Regions from separate parts of the Bradyrhizobium sp. Mp27 genome, predicted to be linked through region 1. Evidence: predicted binding sites of a transcription regulator. Region 1 holds the regulator's gene; the other holds the start of a gene.
The links. Region 1 encodes LexA, which represses DNA repair genes until DNA is damaged. Its sites were predicted from a motif close to TGTTCNNNNTGTGTTCNG; they were not measured.
Positions count from the first base shown of each region.

Region 1 (13,034 bases):
CCGCACCATGTTCCACGAGCATCTGCGCGCGGAGCTCGCCGCCATCGCCGGTGGCGAAGAGATCGCGGTGCATTACATCGACATCGACGAGTTCAAGGGGGTCAACGACGCGCTCGGCCATCTCGTCGGCGACGAGCTGTTGAAATCGATCGCGACGAGCCTCAGCCGCTGCGTTGGTCCGGCGGACTTCGTGGCGCGGCTAGGCGGCGACGAATTCGCCATTGTGCAGAGCGCGGTGACGTCGCTGGAACAGGTCAACGAGCTCGTCGCGCGGGTCTTCCAGGCCATCCGCATGCCGTTCGACTGCATGGGCCATCATCTCACCGCGGATGCCAGTATCGGCATCGCGCTGGCGCCACGACACGGCGCCGCGCTGGACCAGATCCTGAAGAATGCGGACATGGCGATGTATGCCGCCAAGGCCGCCGGACGCCGCACCTATCGCTTCTTCGAGCCGGAGATGGACGCCAAGGTCCGCGAGCGGCGGCAGCTCGAGATCGATCTGCGCCACGCCATCGCCCAAGGTGGGCTCGAAGGCGGGCTCGAGGTCTACTACCAGCCCTGTCTCGCTCTGAAGGACGACCGCATCACCGGCTGCGAAGCGCTGGTACGCTGGCGCCATCCCGAGCGCGGTATGGTCTCACCCGCCGAGTTCATCCCGATCGCCGAAGACACCGGCCTGATCAACGAGATCGGTGAATGGGTGCTGGCCACCGCCTGCCGCGATGCCGCCAACTGGCCCGACGACATCCGCCTCGCCGTCAACGTCTCACCGGTTCAGTTCAAGAGCGGCACGCTGGCGCTGAAGATCATGGCGGCCCTTGCCGCCTCCAATTTGCCGGCGAGCCGGCTCGAGCTCGAGATCACCGAGGCCGTGCTGATCCGCGACGACGACACCGCGCTTGCGATCCTGCACCAACTCCGCGCCATCGGCGTACGGATCGCGCTCGACGATTTCGGCACCGGCTACTCCTCGCTGAGCTATCTGCACCGCTTCCCGTTCGACAAGATCAAGATCGACCGCTGCTTCGTCAGCGACATCGCCGGTCCCGACGGCTCCGCCAGCATCGTGCAGGCCGTCGTCAACCTGGCTGCCGCCCGCCGCATGACCACCACGGCCGAGGGCGTCGAGACCGAGGAGCAGCAGCGCTTGCTCCGCGCGCTCGGGTGCTCCGAGATGCAGGGCCATCTGTTCAGTGCCGCAAAACCGGCCGACAAGGTGCTGGAGCTGTTCGCGCTGCATCGCAGCCGCCTCGCCCAGCGCGGCGGCGAGGAAAGCCGGCGCCGCGAGGCAAGCTAGGGCGGTCTTCCCAACAATTGGAAGCGTCACCGCACGAATTCGCCCGGGAGCGGTCATCCGCTCCCGGGCGATATCTGGACGTCGTAAGGCTTAGTTCGGTACCGCCGCCTTCGGCGCAGGCTTGGCGGCGACCGCATTCGCGGTCACGCCGTGCAGGAAGTCGTAGGCCGCATGCAGGGCCTTGTCGTCCTTCTCTTCCGGCGGGACGTAGGACTGCGATCCGGTCTGCTCGGTGCCGTCGGCGGCCTGCAGATGGCCGCGCATCTGGGACTCCGCCATGGTATCCATGCGGCCCTTCAGCTCGGGCGGCACGTCCTGGAGAATCTCGATGTCGGGCGCGATGCCCTGGGCCTGGATCGAGCGGCCCGACGGCGTGTAGTAGCGCGCCGTGGTCAGCGCAAGCGCGCCATTGCCGGCGCCGAGCGGAATGATGGTCTGCACCGAGCCCTTGCCGAACGAGCGCGTGCCGATGATCGTGGCACGCTTGTGGTCATGCAGCGCGCCTGCGACGATCTCCGAGGCCGAAGCCGAGCCGCCATTGACCAGAATCACCAACGGCTTGCCCTTGGTGAGATCGCCGCCATGGGCGGTGAAGCGCTGGGTCTCTTCGGGATTGCGGCCGCGGGTCGAGACGACCTCGCCGCGCTGAAGGAAGGCACTCGACACCGAGACGGCCTGGTCGAGCAAGCCGCCCGGATTGTTGCGCAGGTCCATCACGTAGCCGACCAGCTTCTCCGGCGGGACCTCCTTGGAGATCGACGCGATCGCCTTCTTCAGGCCGTCGGTGGTCTGCTCATTGAACGAGGTGACGCGGATATAGCCGATGTCGCCGTTCTCGACGTGGAAGCGCACCGGACGCACATGGATGATCTCGCGCTTGATCGCGACGTCGAGCGGGGCGTCGGCGCCCTTGCGCACGATGGTGAGCTTGGTCTGGGTATCGACCGGCCCCTTCATCTTGTTGACGGCCTGCTCGAGCGTCATGCCCTGCACGGCATCGCCGTCGATCTTGCTGATGAGGTCGCCGGACATGATCCCGGCCTTGGACGCCGGCGTGTCGTCGATCGGCGAGACGACCTTGACCAGGCCGTCCTCCATCGTGACCTCGATGCCGAGCCCGCCGAACTCGCCGGAGGTGGTCTCCTGCATCTCGGTCCAGGCTTTGTCGTTCATGTAGCGTGAATGCGGATCGAGCGAGGTCACCATGCCGGTGATCGCGCCTTCGATCAGCTTGGAATTGTCGGGCTTCTCGACATAGCTCGCCTTCACCCGCTCGAACACTTCGCCGAACAGATTGAGCCGGGAATAGGCATCATCCGCGCTCGCTGCCGCCCGTGCCGCCCATACTCCACCGTGCGGGCTGGCGACCAGAAGGGTTAGACACGCTCCCGTGAGTGCGCCCAGGGGGAACAGCAGGTTTTTCCGCATGGATAGGCTGGCCTTCTTGCTTGGAGCTTGGGAGGCGCCATGCAAATGGCGATCCAGCCCGCTGTTCACAATACCATTCTGGTTTCTTCAAGGCCGGGACGCCACGCCGGCGGGTACATCGTAAAAATCCCTTCGCCCGGGCCTAAACTTTTGGCAACGTTCCGAAACCGTTTCGCGCAACGCGGGAATCGGCCGGCCGGCCGACGCTTCTCAGCTATGCGATTTTAGGATGGTTTTGGAGGGCCGGACACGATACGCGATGACAATAACGCTTCAAATTCTCGGGAGGACAACAATGAACGACGCGCCCCGCATCCGGCCGGAAAGGAACGTCGAACTCGGCGCCAGCGCCGAGCCATTCCAGAACCTGCACGAATTCATCCGCAAGGCGCGCGCCAACCTCAACCAGAACGCCTGGGACTATATCGTCGGCGCCGCCGAGACCGAGACCACGATGCGCCGCAACCGCATGGCGCTCGACGAGATCGCCTTCCGGCCGCGCGTGCTGCGCGACGTCCGCGAGGTCGACGGCTCGGTCGAGCTGTTCGGGCGCAGGATGCGGCTGCCGGTGGTGCTGGCCCCTGTCGGCGCACTGGAGATCTTCGATCCGGATGGCGCGGCGAGCGTCGCCCGCGCCTGCGGCACCTTCGGCGCGGCGCACATGCTGAGCTCGGTGTCCGAGCCCGGCCTGGAGAAGACCGCCGAGGCCGCCCCTGACGCGCTGCGGCTCTATCAACTCTATGTGCGCGGCGACGACGATTTCGTCGCCGATGTCGTCAGCCGGAGCGAGAAGAACGCCTACGCCGCCTTCTGCCTGACCGTTGACACCGCCCATTACAGCCGTCGCGAACGTGACATTGCCAAGCGCTATGTTCGCGAGAGCCGCCTGCGCGCCACCGGCGGCGATTACCAGAAGGGCCTGGAGTGGCGGACCGTGAAGATGATCAAGGACAAGTTCAAGATTCCGCTCATCCTGAAAGGCATCGCCACCGCCGAGGACGCCCAGATCGCGGTCGATCACGGCGTCGAGTGGATCTACGTCTCCAACCATGGCGGCCGCCAGCTCGATCACGGCCGCGGCGCCATGCATGTGCTGCCCGAGATCGTCGAGGCCGTTAAGGGACGCGCCAAGATCATGGTCGACGGCGGCTTCTGCCGCGGCACCGACATCGTCAAGGCGATCGCGGCGGGCGCTGACATGGTCGGCATCGGCCGGCTGCAATGCTGGGCATTGGCCGCAGCCGGCGAGGCCGGCGTGAGGCGAATGCTAGAGCTGCTCGAGGACGAGGTGCTGCGCTGCCTCGGCCTCTTGGGCGCCACCTCGTTCGCCGAGGTCAACAAGTCCTGCCTGCACCAGGCGACCGCAACGAATGCGCCGAGCGTATTCAGCGCGTTCCCGCTGTTCGACCACGACCCCTATCGATATTGAGTGAAAGGATGCAATGAGCTCGCTCTCTCCCGGCAGCGCGGACGCGCTCCTGTTCGATCTCGGGCGCGTCGTGCTCGACATCGATTTCTCCAAGGCGATCGCCTGCCGGGCGGGACATGCCGGCTGCAAGCCGGAAGCCATCGTCGCGCGTTATGTGCGGGACAGCGAAACCTACCGGCTGCACGAGGTCAGCAAGATCAGCGACGAGGCCTATTTTGACTCGCTGCGCGTCTCGCTCGGGATCGGCATCTCGGACGCGCAGTTCCTGGAGGGCTGGAACGCGATCTTCGCCGGCGAGATGCCCGATATCGCGGAGCTCCTGCCGCGTGCGGCAAAGCAGTTGCCGCTCTACGCCTTCTCCAACACCAACCGGCCGCATGTGGACCACTTCTCGAAGGAATATGCCGGCCTGCTCGGCCATTTCCGCGAGTTGTATCTGTCGTCCAGCATCGGCCTGCGCAAACCGGATGTGGAGGCCTTCGACCATGTCGTGGCCGCGATCGGCGTGCCCGCCAACCGTATCGTGTTCTTCGACGATCTTGCCGAGAACATCGAAGGAGCGCGGTCGCGCGGCCTGACCACGGTCCACGTGACCTCGCCCCGCGACGTCGGGAACGACCTCAAGGCGCTCGGAATCTGATCTCTGGCCGGCAAGTCGAGGGCCGCGAATGGAACTATTTTGCCCGGGGACGAGGAACCAAAACCCTTTGTGCATTTTTATACGGAGTTCCCGGAACGATTGCCCCTCTCAGGACTCATGAGTCCGTTGGGAATTCTACATCGGGCTTATCGTCGTGTTGGGCAAAACCTACCTCACCAAGCAGGCCTCTCTGCTGATGAAATTCGCCAGGACCACATCGGATTCTGAGCTTTCCGCCAAGCTGATCAGCAAGGCCGCCGACCTGAAATCCCAGGCCGACCCGCTGCCTGACAAGGATCAGGGCCCCGCAGCGCCGGACGTCAGTCCGTACAAGCCGTCGGGGAGTTGACCGATGCTGGCCGTGGCTCTCGTCTTTCTCGTCCTCGCCATGGCCATCCTCGTACCGGTCTGTCTCGCCTTCTGGATCATGCCGCGGCGGACGTGATGCGCCCCCTTCATCGCAGAGCGGATGACGCAGGATAAATCATCCTGCGCGGCCACTGTTTTGCCTCTGCGCCTGCACTCGGCTAGAACTCTCGCCGCCGATTTGCCCGAACGGGCCCAGCAGGAGTTTTCACCCGTGGCCCTGATGCCGGTTTCCGACGCGCTCGCCGCGGTGCTGGCGGGCGCAGAGCCGCTGCCTGAAGAGATGATCGCGCTCGACGCAGCCTTCCACCGCGTGCTCGCGCGCGACGTCGCCGCGCGGCGCACGCAGCCGCCGCAGGCGATGTCGGCAATGGACGGCTATGCGGTGCGCGCGGTCGATGCGGCGAAGATCAACTCCCAGCTCACCCTGATCGGCGAGGTCGCGGCGGGCCGCCCGTTTGCGGGATCGGTCGGCGCCGGCGAGGCCGTGCGTATCTTCACCGGCGGTGTCGTTCCCGATGGCGCTGATGCGGTCGTGATCCAGGAGGACACGATCGCGGACAGCAAGCGCATCACCATCAAGGAAGCCGCCGTAACGGGGCGGCACATCCGCCCCGCCGGCGTCGACTTCTCGGAAGGCGACGTGCTGCTGCGCAAGGGAGCCCGGCTCTCCGAGCGCGACCTCGCGCTCGCCGCCGGCATGAATTACCCGCAACTGCCAGTCCGGCGACGCCCGAAGGTCGCGATCCTCGCGACCGGCGACGAGTTGGTGATGCCGGGCACCACGCCCGGTCCCGGCCAGATCGTCTATTCCAACGGCTACGCCCTGCACGCGCTCGCCCGCAGCGAGGGCGCCGATACCATCGACCTCGGCGTTGCCGCCGATACGCTTGAGGCCACCACGGCCGGCATCGGCCGCGCGCGGGAGAGTGGCGCCGACATCCTGATCACGACCGGCGGCGCCTCTGTCGGCGACCACGATCTGGTCCAGCAGGCGCTGAGGGACGAAGGTATCTCGATGGCGTTCTGGAAGATCGCGATGCGGCCAGGCAAGCCCATGATGAACGGGCGGCTCGGCGCGATGCGCGTGATCGGCCTGCCTGGCAATCCCGTGTCATCCTACGTTTGCGGCTTCCTGTTCATGGTGCCGTTGATTCGCGCGCTTTCGGGCCGTTCGATGATTCATCACCGCCGCGAACGCGCGGTGCTCGGCCGCGATGTCGGCGCCAACGACCAGCGCGAGGATTATCTGCGCGCGCGCCTCGAGCTGCGCGACGACGGCACGCTCCTCGCCCTTCCGGTCAATCACCAGGATTCCTCGCTGCTTGCGAATCTCGCTGCGGCACAGGCACTTCTCGTGCGCGCGCCATTCGCGCCGAAGGCTGAAGCCGGCACGCCTTGCGAGGTCTTGCGGCTGCCCGTCTGAGCGCTTCGTTCGCGTGCGTTCCGCGAACTTTGTCGCGTTCACGGTAAATTAAGCAGTTGCGGAACATGTATCGAACATATAGTGTCCGTTCATGATTTGTTTCGAGAATGTAGCGGCTTACTGCTGAATTCAGCGTCTCGGAATCGAACGACATCAACCGGGGGATTTTGGTCGAGATGTTAACGCGCAAACAATACGAGCTCCTGCGGTTCATCAGCGAACGGCTGAAGGAAAGCGGCGTGCCGCCCTCCTTCGATGAGATGAAGGACGCGCTCGACCTGCGGTCGAAATCGGGCATCCATCGCCTGATCACTGCGCTCGAGGAGCGCGGCTTCATCCGGCGCCTGCCCAACCGGGCCCGCGCCATCGAGGTGATCAAGCTGCCCGAGCTTCAGGCCGCTGCCGGCAGCCGCCGTGGCTTCACGCCGAGCGTCATCGAAGGCAATCTCGGCAAGGTCCGCACGACTTCGAGCCCGCCGGCGGACGAGGGCGAGCGCCCCGTCGCGGTCCCCGTGATGGGCCGCATCGCGGCCGGTACGCCGATCGAGGCCTTGCAGACCCGCAGCCACACCATCAGCGTACCGCCTGACATGCTCGGCTCGGGCGAACATTACGCGCTCGAAGTGCGCGGCGATTCCATGGTCGAGGCCGGCATTCTCGACGGCGACATGGCGCTGATCCAGCGCAACGAGAGCGCCGATACCGGCGATATCGTGGTGGCGCTGATCGACGACGAGGAAGCAACCCTGAAGCGCTTCCGCCGCCGCGGCGCCTCGATCGCGCTCGAGCCCGCCAATGCGGCCTATGAGGTCCGCATCCTGCCGCCCAACCGGGTGAAGATCCAGGGCAAGCTGATCGGGCTGTACCGGAAGTACTGATACCGGACGTGCCGGTATCCGTCATTTCGCGCCCCGCGCGCTTTCGATCGGCATCGCCGATCCGAGATTGGAGCGGACGATTGTCCGCTTCCGCTGGATAGTCTTTCTGGTTTCGCGCAGATTATCCGGCCCCTCCTCCAGCGGTAAATCCTCGGCACGCCGCACGAAGCAGCCCTGCTTCGCGGCCTTCAGGTTCGAGGAGAAGTCATGCGCCGGATCGTTCTGAGCACAGTTGCTGTGGCGCTGATCGCAGCATCAGCGTCGCAAGCCTTGGCCGCGCAAGCCTTGGCCGCGCAATCCCGGCCCCATGTCCGCAAGGACACCGCCGTAAGCGAGCAAGTCCGCAAGGCCCGCGACGCCGTCGACCGACCGTCGCGGCCGGCTTGGCAATATTCCGGCTGGTCGGCGCCTGCGGGGCGCTGACACGCGCCTGCAGAATGCAAAGGGGCGGCCTTTGTTCCTGGCGGTTTCGGGAAAGTTAATGTGATTGCGGCCTGCGGCGGCGAGCCGTAGATTTGCCTACAACCGGGCAGAACCTTTCCTATTTCCACTCTGATAGAGGCCTGCGCCTCGATTAAGAGACGTGGGTCGCTATCCCTGCATGAGGAGCACCCGATGTGTGACTACAGCCTGCATGCCGTCGCGTCGCGTCCCGCCGAAGTCGGCGAGACGATCGTCACGACAACCTTCCGCGGCACCTCGACGCGCGGCTTTGCCTCCGCAGCCGATCCGACCGTCGCGGTCTGCCTGCTCCCGGGAACGGAGCTCGCCTTCGCCGACAACGTCCGCTACGACAATCGCTGGATCTGGACGCGCACCGTCAATTCGCGCGTCGGCAAGTTCGGCAAGATCGATCCGCACATTCCCGATCGCCATCATGATGCGATCGAATTCCCCGACGGCAAATCCGTGCTGGTGACGCAGCTGGTCGAAGGCCAGCGCGCGACCGTGCTGCAACTACCGGTGACTCAGCCGCTCGGCGAGCGCGAGCACAAGCCGCAGATCATCACCGACAGCCGGCCGACCATCACCCGCCTGCCGATCGGCTGACATCGCCATTTCCGACCGGCAGGTCGGGCCAGGATTGAAAATCGCCATCGCCGGCCGAGGCCGGCGAGATGGTGGTGTTCGTGCCCCGCGAAACGCCATCGGGCGGACCACGCCGTTGCGCCTCCCACCGCACGAAGTTTGCGCTGCCCTGCCTGAATTTTGAACGTCCGTTCCGCAGCCAAATGGCCGATGCTTGGTGCGGCTTGAGACGGCGGACACGTTCGATGAAGACCTTCATTCGCGTCGTTGAACTCTGGGTGCCTGACCGCACGCGCATGCGGCTGGAATTCGGCGGCGGCCTCTACGGCGAAGGGTTGTCCGCGTTCAAGGCCGTGAGCGAAGATCTGCGCTTCGGATATGACGAGGGGCTTCCCGGCAAGGCCTGGGCCAGCGGCCACCCCGTGATCCTCACCAGATTTGCCGATTCCTATTTCAAACGGACCGATCAGGCCGTCGCCGCCGGGCTGACCTGCGGCGTGGCGGTGCCGGTGTTTTCAGGCGAATTCCTGCAAGCCGTCATGGTGCTGTTCTGCGGCGACGACGAGGCCCATGTCGGCGCGATCGAGCTCTGGCACAACGATGCCGAAACCTCCCACGAGATGGGGCTCGTCGACGGCTATTACGGCACCGCCGACATGTTCGAATTCAACTCCCGCCACACCAGATTTCCGCGTGGCTTCGGCCTGCCCGGCCGCATCTGGAAAGCCGGCCTGCCGCTGATCATCAAGGACCTACACGATGCCAGGAGTTTTCTGCGCTGGGAGGACGCCGCCAAAGTCGGAATCAATCTCGGCGTCGGCGTTCCCTACCGGACCGGCACCGATCAGACCTGGGTGCTGACATTCCTCTCCGCGCAGGCGACCCCGATTGCGCGACGCTTCGAGATCTGGATCCCGGACGAGGCCCGTTCGGCGCTGGTCTTCCGCGCCGGCGATTGCAGCGCGCAGACCGACCTCTCCGCACTCTATGCGACGAAATCCATCGCCAAAGGCGAAGGCAGCATCGGCGGGGCCTGGGCCACCGGCATGCCCGCGCTCAACGACGATCTCGCGCGTGACGTCTCGGTCGCAGCTTTGCAGGCCAGCGCCTCTGGACTGAGCCAGATGGTCGTCCTGCCGGTGATCGGCAACGCCAGGCTCGACGCCGTGCTGGCCTGGTATCTGTAACCCGTCCGCTCAATCCTCGGCCTGCAGGTCGGCTTCCGATGGCGTCGCGGTTGCGGGGAGCCGCCGCCTGCGGCGCAAGGCTCGCGCCGAAATCCGCCTCGCCGGCGGCGGCCGGGGACCACGGACGGTCTGCCCCCCTTGCCTTCGCCGCCTGAACCGCAAAGCCGTCGCCGCTTCGCGTCAGCGCCAGCGCGCCCTGCCTTGCGAGACGCTGACGGTCGACAACCATCGCCGCGCAATCCGGCGGCGCCGGCCGCGCCGTCACCACCAGCGCGGCACGGCTGCAATCGTCAGCCAGTGAATCGATGCGCAAGGCCAGCGCGACCAGGCGCCCGTCGGCGAGCGGCGTCACGCAGCCGGCTTCGTCGCACGACACGCCGGCGGCCAGTGAGGCACTGCCGGCATCGCGCGGATCGGCGTCGGCGGCGAGCCATTCCTTCAGAAGAAAACTGTCCTTGCTCGACCTGATGAGTTGCAGGCGCGACGCTCTGGCCGTCACCGGCGATCAGCACATCGGGCTGCCGCGCGCACAGTCCCCAGGGGATCGCGGCCAGCAACACCACCGCGCCGGCCCAGCGCAACGGCGTGCGCAACAAACCCATCACGATGATCCCCAAGCTTGCAGCGATCAGCGGTGCGATGCCGAAAGCCGAGATGCGGCCGACCGCGCCCGGCAAAGCGGCCACCCAGCGCGACACCGCAACCATCCAGTCGATGCCGATCCCCATCAGCCACCAGAACGGACCATCAAGTCCGAACGGCGCTGCAATCAAGCCCAGCAGGCCCGCGGGCATCACCAGAGCCGAAACCACCGGCATCGCCCCGAGGTTGGCGAGCACGCCGAACGGGGTGACGCGGTGGAAGTGGAAGGCGGCATAGGGCGTGGTCGCGAGCCCCGCGATCAGCGAGGCCAGGAACAGCATCGCGATTTCGCGTCCGCCCCACATTGCAATCCGCGCGGTCGCGGAATGATCGGGCGACGCAAACAGGTTCGGCATGCCGATCTGCACCAGCGCCACCAGTCCGAGCGTCGCGGCGAAGGACATTTGAAAACTCGGATGCACAAGTGCTTCCGGTGCGACCGCGAGCACGATCAGCGCGGCCACCGCCAGCGTGCGGAAGGTGATGGCACGGCGATCGACCATGACCGCGATCAACACCACCGCCGTCATGAAGAACGAGCGTTGCGTGGCGACCTCCGCACCCGACAGCAGTAGATAGAACGCGGCTGCGACCAGCGCGGCGGCCGCCGACCATTTCTTGATGGCAAAGCCGGCCGCCATTCCAGGGATCAGCGCCAGCAGCGCGCGCACCGCGAAGAAGACCACGCCGGCGACGACCGCCATGTGATAGCCGGAAATCGAGAGCACATGTCCGAGCCCCGAGATGAACATGGCGTCGTTGACGGGCGTGGTAATCGCATCGCGCCGGCCCGTGAGCAGCGCGGTCGCAATCGCCCGGTTGTCGCCCTCGAGCGTGGCGCGGATGCGCGCGTCGATCGCATCGCGCAGACCCTGCATGAAGGCGGCATAACGCAGCCGCAAGCCACCGGCATCCGGCGGCACCGACGCCGCAATCGTGCCCATCACGAAGCCGGAGGCGCCGATGCCCTGGAAGAACATGTCGCGCGAAAAATCATAGCTGCCGGGGCGCACCGGCGACAACGGCGGCAACAGCCGCGCCTTCAACTGCACGAAGCTGCCGACCTCGGGCGAAGTCCCCTTGCGCACGGAGAGGCGCACGCGTTCGAGCTTGACGTCGCTGCGCTGCGCCTCCATCGCGGTGACGCGCAGCACGAAACGGTCGGTGCGCTCACGGATGTCGCGGGTCTCGACGAAGCCCGACAGCGAGACGGAATAGAGCGGCTTTGCCAGCACCGTGTGCGCGATCCGCGCCGTCTTCCAGGTCGCCGTGGCAAGACCGGCCGCGACCGCCGCGATCATGATCGCCGGCGCAAACAACCGGCTCCGCCGCAACAGCACGGCGCCAAGCATGAGTGCGATGGCCGTCGCGGCAGCGCCCCACAGCACCGGTTCATGATCGGCGGCAAAGTAGAGCGCGATGCCGCCACCGAACGCGACCGGCACCCACGGCAACAATCGCCCGGCGCCGGCCTCGGCGCGCGCCCATTCGCGCAGGGTCTCGGCGAGCGACGTCCACAGGTCGAACCCTGCCGGCACGAGGCCGCCCGCGGAGGCAGCTCGGCCGACGGGCCAAGTCCCCGCGATCCAAGTCCCCGCGATCCCCTGGGACCGAACTGGCCGGCCCGGCTCCGCCATTCCCTGCACCTTACGATACGCGACAGGCCAAGAGGCTACCGGAACGTGCAGGCAGGCGAATAGCGGTACGGATCAGGAACGGAGTGAAGGTCCCCCTACTTTTCCTCTTCCATCGTCACGGCGACGTCCGCCTTGGCCGAGAGCCGAACCTTGTTGCCCTCGACACCGGCGACGAGGCCCTTGTCGATGAAGTGATGGTGGCCCTTGTGGCTGCCCTCGCCGCTGTCCTTCTTGGTCAGCTTGATGCGATGGCCCTCGACCTTGTCGACCGTGCCGATGTGGACGCCATCGGCGCCGATGACTTCCATATGCTCTGCGATGTTCTGCATGGTGAGATCCTTGTTGGGGACCCACACAACGCCTGAGAGGCCTTTCCGTTCGTTCGTGACAAAACCGCCCGGCGCGATGGGCGACCGTTCCATCTCGGGACGGGTCGCTCGGTTCAGGTCGATTGAGCCGAAAGTCTCATAAGACGCCAGCCCCGGCGGGATTACATTGCTTCTACGCCTCCCCGGCAGACGGGCAGGTCGTGATAGCTCGCGGTACCGAAGAGACCGCTGGAGCTCTTTCTCAGGTGGCTCAAGCGTCCCTGAGACCAGGCGTTGCGGACGCAACTCGCAATTCTCGCCTGTAGCGTTCGCGCACCAAGCGTACTCCACGAGCGAATGGGCGCTGAAAGGCGCCAGGAGTAGCGTTTGAATTTGATAGGAGCAGCACATGGCAGTTCAAGTACCGAGCGATTTTCGCCGCGTGATTGTTGCTGCATCGGTGGGAAACGTCATCGAATGGTATGATTTCTATATCTTTGGCAGCCTGGCCGCAGTTCTGTCGGTCAAGTTCTTCGAGCAGTCCCACCCGGTTGCAGCCCTCCTCAGCACGATCGCGCTGTTCACTGCAGGCTTCCTGATACGTCCGCTGGGAGCTTTCCTCTTTGGATGGATGGGCGACCGGGTCGGGCGAAAATATACGTTCCTCATCACGCTGAGCGGAATGGGACTGGGTACGGGGGCAATCGGGTTGATCCCGACCTACCAGTCCATCGGTCTGACGGCGGCGTTCCTTCTATTCGGCT
Region 1 is NZ_JASAUS010000033.1:53,561-66,594, forward strand. It holds gene QJT78_RS18795 (EAL domain-containing protein) at 1-1,300, shown strand, start outside; gene QJT78_RS18800 (S41 family peptidase) at 1,391-2,728, opposite strand; gene QJT78_RS18805 (alpha-hydroxy acid oxidase) at 3,024-4,157, shown strand; gene QJT78_RS18810 (HAD family phosphatase) at 4,171-4,797, shown strand; gene QJT78_RS18815 (hypothetical protein) at 4,952-5,146, shown strand; gene glp (gephyrin-like molybdotransferase Glp) at 5,378-6,589, shown strand; gene lexA (transcriptional repressor LexA) at 6,766-7,467, shown strand; gene QJT78_RS18830 (hypothetical protein) at 7,675-7,890, shown strand; gene QJT78_RS18835 (hypothetical protein) at 8,083-8,517, shown strand; gene QJT78_RS18840 (hypothetical protein) at 8,495-8,755, opposite strand; gene QJT78_RS18845 (GAF domain-containing protein) at 8,742-9,683, shown strand; partial or broken gene QJT78_RS18850 (ComEC/Rec2 family competence protein) at 9,693-11,962, opposite strand; gene QJT78_RS18855 (DUF2171 domain-containing protein) at 12,058-12,291, opposite strand; gene QJT78_RS18860 (MFS transporter) at 12,680-13,034, shown strand, end outside.

Region 2 (3,490 bases), on a different contig from region 1:
GCTTGCCAGCGTGGAATCGCAACTCGGTGGACAGGCGGAGTTCAACTGGCGTGCCGAAGGCCTGTTGTGCCGCCTCGAGGTGCCGCTGACGCGGAAGACCGTAGCGCCCTCGGCCGCGAGCAAGTTCGACGCGGCGCCGTCCGAACCCCTTCAGCGGGCCTCAGGCTAGAGCGTTTGCGAGCGACGTGGGCTCCGGTTCGCGCGGAAAGACAAGAATCTGAAGCTTCGGCCCTGATTCACTCAGAACCGATCATGCTCTAGCGTGTCGCGGCGACCCTCATGCGCTGCATCGCCTGCGGTTCGTCAGCGACACGTCCTTCCAGCCAGGCTTCCGTTTGCGAAAGCTCGCGCAGCGCCCGCGCGTAACGGCGGGCTGCGCTCCGCTCGGCACCGCGCGGCAGCTTGCGCGCCTTGCGCAGCATGTCCGCGGCCGCGTTGCGATAGGCCAGCGAGCGATAGAGAAAGACGACCTTACCCATATCGAATGTTCCCGTGTTGATGGCGTTCATCCTCGCAAGACCGCCATGAACGTCGGATGAAGCGGGGAATGACAAAATCGTCATGACAATGGAACCCGCAATCGTCGCGCGCGTTTTATGCCACACCGCGAGGCGGTTCCATGCGCGGGAAAAAGTCGCCGAGCCTCATCTCTACGACCGGCGTCATCAAGCTGATGACGCATGCGATGATGGGCGCAGCCCTCGGCCTTGTCTTCGGTCTCGCCCTCGTCCTGTTCAATCCGGCGGTCGCAAATCTGCTGAGCCACGGCGGACATTCCGCCGCGATGGTCTTCATCATCACGCTGGTGACGACGTTCGCGATCGGCGCGACGCTCACGGGCCTCGTGTTCATCCTCGCCGAGGACAAGGAATTTTGAAGCGCGCGTGACACGCACCGGGCGCTTTCGTTCGGAACTCCTGCGGCAAATGACGGTTGGCTGCCTGCGTCAATTTAACTCAGGGAGTTCCCGCGCATGAAAACCACCAAGCTCGCTCTCACCGTGATGTTGGCAACCGGCCTCGCCGCCGCTCCGTTCGCCGCGCAGGCCAAGTCGCACAAGGCCAAGCAAGGATCCTCGATGTCGTCGTCGCAGACCACGGGTGCCAACACCAAGTCCTCCAAGGGCGCTGATCCCTCGGGTCAAGGTGGTTCTGGCCCCGGCTCCGACCAAGGCGGCACCATGACGAACAACAAGGGTGGCATGAGCAACACCAAGTGAGCTCCGGCCGACCATCAAAGGCCTCGCGGTGACGCGGGGCCTTTCGCTTTGGAGCTGGAGCCTGGAGCTGGATTGGGAATCCTTCCAGCGTCACATCGCTAAAGCGGCCGTCCCGCAGCATTCGCCTTCACGAGATGCTCGAGCTGTGCACGTTTGCGTGCGATCAGGAGCTGCGCTGCAGCATCATCGAGACCCTCGCGCTGCAATTGCCGGATGGCGGAGCCGAGTTCGAGAATTTCGGCGCGCAGTTTTAGAATCCGGTACGTGTCCGGGTCTTCCTCCACCGCACGCTCCCAAAATTCTCAGCGGCGCGCGATCACGCGCAGCGGATGACCGGATGTCGTTACAGGACGAAGGCGGACCCGCTCGCGGACGTCAGGCAAGACATCGCCGCCACCGGCCGCCTTCCACTCGCCGATCAGCAGGTTGATTTTCCGGCGCAGATCCATCTGCGCCAGGGCCTTTTCTGTGCAGTCACGGTCGCGATCGACGAGGTCGCGCACAGACACCTCGATGTCGGCCATTTCGAGCCTCAAGGCACTGATTTTGCGTCGAATTTCATTAATTCTGTTGTCCATGGCTTGTTAGAACAAAATAAGAACATATAGTCAAGTCACGATTTGAGAACGGAGAGGCCAGATGCAGGTTCAAGGTAAATACGACGCCAGGGTTTTCCTCACGGAGCAGATGACGCGAGCGCAGGGGCTGAGGCTGAAGCGTCTGAGCGAGGAGGCCTATCAGCCCACTCAATACGATCGGGCTCTGTCCTCGACTGAGGCTGCGCGCCGCATTCGGGCGCTGGAAGACGAGATCGAGTTGGCGAACTCCTTCTGAGGAGCGCGGCCAGCGCAGTTGGAACGTTGGGTCAGTGATGCGGTTCTTTCCCCGGCCAAGGGAGAGAGTCGATGGCACGCAAGGCAAAGAAACGCCGCTACTCACGCAGCGCCAGCAGTGATGTCGAGCGCGAGATGCGCCGTTATAAGAAGGGCACCGCGAAAAGCGGCCCCGGCGGTCGTGGCGCACGCGTGAAGAGTCGCAAGCAGGCGATCGCAATCGGCCTGTCGGAAGCGCGCGCGAAGGGCAAGAAGGTCCCGAAGAAGGCGTCGAAGCGGAAAGCGTCCAAGAAGAAGACAGCCAAGAAGACGGCCAGGAAGACGAAGAAGACCTCGAAGCGCAAATCCAGCAAGCGGTAACGCCGACCCGCGTCAGATCATGCTGCCCGGCATGAAGCAGCGGATCGAAATCCCGAACGCAGTCTTCACCGGCCACACCATGGTGTGGCCAGCCCGGTTTGGCTCGGTGATGACGGCCTCATCAGGCACGTCCACCCACTGCCCGTCGAGCCGCACGCGATAGTGCCCATCGTGCGATTCCCAATCGGGGTCGGATACAGCAAAGCCATCTGCATCCGAGCAGCAGGGCCCGAGATGGCTGCGCAAGCTGTCGAACCAGGGTTTCAGCGGCGAGTTGGCGTAGCGGCCATCGTCGCGCCCCAGGGCGCTTCCGGTCGTCAGGACAAGCGGCGCCACGAGCAGCGCACACCTCAGCGAGAGCTTCAATCGATCCATGTCGGCACCGATCAAATGCGAACTACCGGTTCCACAAGAAGGCCGGGCGTTCGAAGTTCCACTCCTGCAATTCGCTCGGGCGTCTTCATTGACGCCAAAGCCCAACACGTGATTCCGAACTGTGACGAGCGAACGCGGCTTTTTCGGACGAACCCGTCATCAACGCTGCCGTTAACGAGAATGTTATCGGCACTTGTGGGAATCTTCCAGACGCGCACGAAAAAGGCGGCCCGCAGGCCGCCTTTTGAGTTTGCCGCTGGAAGCGCGAGGCTTAGGCCAGCGGGACCGCGACGAACCGCGTCGCTTCCTGGCTCTTCACCTGCAACAGCACGCTGTTCTTGCCGGATGACTTGGCCTGCGCCAGCTCGGAGCGGACGTCACCGACATTGGCAACGGCCTTGCCGCCGACATTGAGAATGACGTCGCCGGTCTGGATGCCGCGCTGCGCGGCGGGTCCCTGCGGATCGACCTCGGTCACGACGACGCCCTTCTGGCCCGCGCCCTGGACGTCGCCGGCCGGCGCCAGGCTGAGACCGAGGCGCGGCGTGCCGGTGTTCGACTGCGCCTTGCCCTCGCCGGCCTTGGCCTGCCGCTCGTTCGGCAACTCGCCGAGGGCGAGTGTCACCGTCTTGCTCGCGCCTTTGTGGAAGACGTCGAGCTTCACGGAGGTACCCGGCGCCAGGGTGGCAATGGTGCGGGCGAG
Region 2 is NZ_JASAUS010000036.1:24,385-27,874, reverse strand. It holds gene QJT78_RS19720 (HWE histidine kinase domain-containing protein) at 1-169, shown strand, start outside; gene QJT78_RS19715 (hypothetical protein) at 258-563, opposite strand; gene QJT78_RS19710 (hypothetical protein) at 620-877, shown strand; gene QJT78_RS19705 (hypothetical protein) at 974-1,219, shown strand; gene QJT78_RS19700 (hypothetical protein) at 1,318-1,503, opposite strand; gene QJT78_RS19695 (hypothetical protein) at 1,522-1,743, opposite strand; gene QJT78_RS19690 (DUF3072 domain-containing protein) at 1,859-2,053, shown strand; gene QJT78_RS19685 (DUF6496 domain-containing protein) at 2,125-2,412, shown strand; gene QJT78_RS19680 (hypothetical protein) at 2,425-2,787, opposite strand; gene QJT78_RS19675 (Do family serine endopeptidase) at 3,059-3,490, opposite strand, start outside.
Region 2: QJT78_RS19690 (DUF3072 domain-containing protein) is a predicted target of LexA. The motif match lies at 1,805-1,822, and genes of this name have one in related genera.